DNA from 2 places in the Arthrobacter stackebrandtii genome. Region 2 is predicted to be linked to the other one. Evidence: predicted binding sites of a transcription regulator. Region 2 holds the regulator's gene; the other holds the start of a gene.

Region 1 (2,199 bases), 2.8 Mb from region 2:
CCAGCTTGGCCAGGCGCTCCTGCAGCTTCTCGCGGTCGTAGTCGGAATCGGAGTTTTCGATCTCGGCACGGATCTGTGCAACGCGGCCAGCGATGGCCTCAGCGTCGCCGGCACCGTCAACGATGGTGGTCTCGTCCTTGGTGACAACAACCTTGCGAGCCTTGCCCAGCAGGTCAAGGGTGGTGTTCTCGAGCTTGAGGCCAACTTCCTCGGCGATGACCTGGCCACCGGTGAGGATGGCAATGTCAGCCAGCTGGGCCTTGCGGCGGTCGCCGAAGCCGGGAGCCTTGACGGCAACAGACTTGAACAGGCCGCGGATCTTGTTCACGATCAACGTGGCAAGGGCTTCGCCTTCGATGTCTTCGGCGATGATCAGCAGCGGCTTGTTGGACGCCATGACCTTCTCGAGGACGGCAACCAGGTCCTTGACGCTGGAGATCTTGGAGTTGACGATCAGGATGTACGGGTCTTCAAGAACCGTTTCCTGACGCTCGGTGTCCGTGACAAAGTAGGCGGAGATGTAGCCCTTGTCGAAGCGCATGCCCTCGGTGAGCTCAAGCTCCAGGCCGAAGGTGTTGGACTCCTCGACGGTGATGACGCCTTCCTTGCCGACCTTGTCCAGGGCTTCGGCAATGAGTGCACCAATTTCGGGATCGCCGGCAGAGATCGACGCGGTGGCGGCGATTTCTTCCTTGGTCTCGATTTCCTTGGAGGAAGCCAGCAGCTGCTCGATGACGGCTTCAACGGCCTTTTCGATGCCGCGCTTCAGGGACAGCGGGTCGGCGCCGGCAGCAACGTTGCGCAGGCCTTCCTTGACGAGGGCCTGGGCCAGCACGGTGGCCGTGGTGGTGCCGTCGCCTGCGATGTCGTCAGTCTTCTTGGCGACTTCCTTGACCAGCTCTGCGCCGATCTTCTCGTAAGGATCGTCAAGTTCGATTTCCTTGGCGATGGACACACCGTCGTTGGTGATCGTGGGGGCGCCCCACTTCTTTTCGAGAACGACGTTGCGGCCGCGCGGGCCCAAGGTGACCTTGACGGCGTCAGCGAGGATGTTCAACCCGCGCTCAAGGCCGCGGCGTGCCTCTTCATCAAATGCAATGAGCTTGGCCATGGAGGCTTCAGTCCTTTCGGGACAGTCATTATGGACGTAAAAATCCCCATTGCGGTGCCCGCGACGGACGGCCCTGCCTGCCACTGACCTATTTACAGCGGCGGCAATGCCTCACCCAACAAGGAAAGATCAATCCTCCGACGGCGGTGGGTAGCCAAAAATTAGCAGTCACCACCTCAGAGTGCTAACTCAATAATTAGCACTCGGCACCACAGAGTGCAAGCGGGAGTGGCCTTGTGTGCTTCAGGCGAACGGCCGGCAATACGCTGGGGGCGGGTTTCCCGCGAAACATTACATCTCCCAGCGCGCTTTCCTTTCGACAACGGGGCGAACCCGATACCGTTGAGTGAGACGACATTCGCACACGCTCGCATAAGACAGATCCATCTGCCTCCAGGCAGCCGATTGTGCCGGCGCACCAGCAGCAGGAGACACCCATGAGTGAGAACACCCAACCCGAGCAAAACCCGCTGGGCCTGAACAAGCCCACGGAAGTTCCGGCCGGCTACGACCAGCCGGCGCCGGTGGACACCCCGGTGCCGCCCGCCTACGGCACGCCCAGCTACGGGCAGCCCGATGCCCCGGCACCGGAGGCACCGGCCTACCAGCAGCCCCAGGGCTACCCGCAGCAGAACGTCCAGCCTGGCGCCCCGTACCAGCAGCCCTACCAGCAGCCCGGCTTCGCCGTGGCCGGGGCCCAGAAGTCGAAAGTCGTTGCCGGTGTCCTCGGCATCCTGCTCGGCTCCCTGGGCATCCACAACTTCTACCTCGGCTACAACAAGAAGGCCCTCATTCAGCTGCTCGTCTCGGTGCTGAGCTTCGGCTTCCTTGCCTGGGCCATCGGCATCTGGGGCCTCATCGAAGGCATCTTGATCCTGGTGGGCAGCGAGAACTTCCGCACCGACGCCAATGGCGTCCCCCTGAAGGAGTAACAGGCAGCGCCGCCACCGGCGCCGCCGGCAACAAGCAACGCCCCCAAGAAGTTTCTTGGGGGCGTTGCTTGTTGCATTTGGCATGTTGCGGCCCGCGCTGCGTGCTGATGGGGTGCTGGACCTTCCCGGATTCACCGGGTGGCGGAGCTCCAGGCC
Region 2 (2,199 bases):
AGATGTCGCAGGTGGTGGGCGAGGTGCCGGGGCGGCAGCAGCTGCCGTCGCACGTGGGGCAGGTGATGGCGGTGTCAATTTCAAGCTTCTTGTTGACGCCGAACACGGCCTCGCGCAGCTCCACCCGGACCGTGATCAGGGCATCCTGGCCCCGGCGGGTGCGCGAGGCGGGGCCGCGGCCGCCGCCGCCACCGCCGCCAAAGAATGTCTCGAAAATGTCCTGGAAGGCGAAGCCGTCGCCGCCGTAGCCGCCACCGCCGCCGCCGTTGTCATTGCCATTTTCGTTGCCGGTGGTGTCGTAGATGCGGCGCTTCTGCGGGTCCGAGAGCACCTCGTAGGCGTGCGTGACCGCCTTGAAGCGGTCCTGCGCGTCCGGTGCGTCATTGACGTCGGGGTGCAGCTTCCGGGCAAGCTTGCGGTAGGCCTTCTTGATTTCCTCGGCCGTTGCATCGCGTGAGACGCCCAGGGCGTCGTAATGGTTGCTCAAAATGTGCTCTCTTGTAATGGGTGGAACGGTGGCCTGTTAGCCGGCCAAAATTCTGGAAAGATACTGTGCCACAGCGCGCACGCTGGACATGGTGTTGGGGTAGTCCATGCGGGTGGGGCCGACAATGCCCAGTTTGGCGCCCTCGCCGGGACCGTATCTGCTGGCCACCACGGATGCCTCGGCAAGCGAGTCGTGGGGATTTTCCCGCCCGATCACCACCGCCATGCCCAGGGAGTCCTGCGCCATCGCCTCCAACAGGCGCAGCAGCACCACCTGCTCCTCAAGCGCGTCGAGGACGGGGCCGATGCTCAGCGGGAAGTCGTTGTTGGAGCGGGCCAGGTTGGCGGTGCCGGCCATGACAATCCTGTCTTCGCGGGCATTGCGGGCCAGCAGCGCCAGCCCCTGGGCCAGCCGGGCGGCCGGGCCCTGCTCCGCCGGGGGCAGGGACAGTGGAATGCGGGAAACGGCGTCGGGCAGGGCCGCGACGGCCACGCCGTGCAGGGCGGCGAGGAACACCTGGCGCAGGGCCGCGAGTTCGGCATCCTCCAACACCGCTCCGACGTCGATCACGTTCTGCTCCACCTTGCCGGAGGCCAGGATCAGCACCACCAGGACCTGGCGGGCGGCCAGCGAGACAAACTCAATGTGCCGCACGGCGGCATCGCCGGAGCGCGGGTACTGGACCACCGCCACCTGGTGTGTCAGCTGGGCCAGGGCGCGGACGGTGCGCTCCAGGACGTCGTCGAGGTCGGTGGACCCCTCCAGCAGCACCGAAATGGCGCGGCGCTCAGCGGCGGAAAGGGGCTTGACGGTGGAAAGCTGGTCGACGAAGAGGCGGTAGCCCTTGTCAGTGGGGATGCGGCCGGAGCTGGTGTGCGGGGCCATGATCAGGCCCTCGTCCTCCAGTGCCGCCATGTCATTGCGGATGGTGGCGCTGGAGACGCCCAGGTGGTGCCGCTCGACGAGCGCTTTGGAGCCCACGGGCTCGCGCGTGTGGACATAGTCTTCAACAATGGCGCGAAGGACTTCCAGTTTCCGCGGTTCACTCATGCCGGCACCTCCTCTCCATGACAAACGTGCAGCTGACAAACGTGCAGCGGCCGGGCACTTTTATTAGCACTCTACCCAATCAAGTGCCAATTCTAATACTTTTTGCCCGGCCCTTCCCGGCCGCACCGCACCGCCAAATGCGCGGTCCCGGGCGGGCCCACCGGATAGCATGGGTTTTCAGCCTGCAGCGTTCGCCAAGAGCGTTGCCCGAACCATGCGACAGACAGGTTTCTTAGTGCACTACAACCAGTGGGGGCCCCAGGACCTCAGCGCCCCCGCAGCCAGGGTGCTGCCCAAGCTCGAGGCCCGCGCGGGCCTGGTCGTGGAGGACGTGCAGACCGGGTGGGCCGGCGCCGTCGTGCGGCTGGAAAAATCCGGCGGCATGCACATTGTGGAGCTGGCCGACCGGCGCAACAAGGTCCGCGCCTTCCCGCTCGGCTTCGGATTCCTGCATGAGGGCGAGCCCGTGGAGCTCATTGCACCGGTGCAGGCGCCAACAGTTCAGAAGCTGCGCACCGCGTCCGGCTCGGTGAAGGTGGCCGACACCCGCGCCAAGGTGGCCAAGGCCAGCCGCATCTGGGTGGAGGGCAAGCACGACGCCGAGCTTGTCGAGAAGGTGTGGGGAGACGACCTCCGGGTGGAGGGGATAGTGGTGGAGCCGC

What was found. The regulator HrcA, encoded in region 2, represses chaperone genes, less so after heat shock. The targets are predictions, from matches to a motif close to TTNGCACTCGNNNNNNNCGAGTGCNAA.
Region 1: groL (chaperonin GroEL) is a predicted target of HrcA. The motif match lies at 1,273-1,299, and genes of this name have one in related genera.

Annotation. Positions count from the first base shown of each region.
Region 1 is NZ_JAGIOI010000001.1:872,936-875,134, forward strand. Features, by position in the region: gene groL (chaperonin GroEL) at 1-1,111, opposite strand, end outside; gene JOF48_RS19505 (TM2 domain-containing protein) at 1,549-2,043, shown strand.
Region 2 is NZ_JAGIOI010000001.1:3,715,095-3,717,293, reverse strand. Features, by position in the region: gene dnaJ (molecular chaperone DnaJ) at 1-487, opposite strand, end outside; gene hrcA (heat-inducible transcriptional repressor HrcA) at 524-1,537, opposite strand; gene JOF48_RS16230 (DUF3097 domain-containing protein) at 1,773-2,199, shown strand, end outside.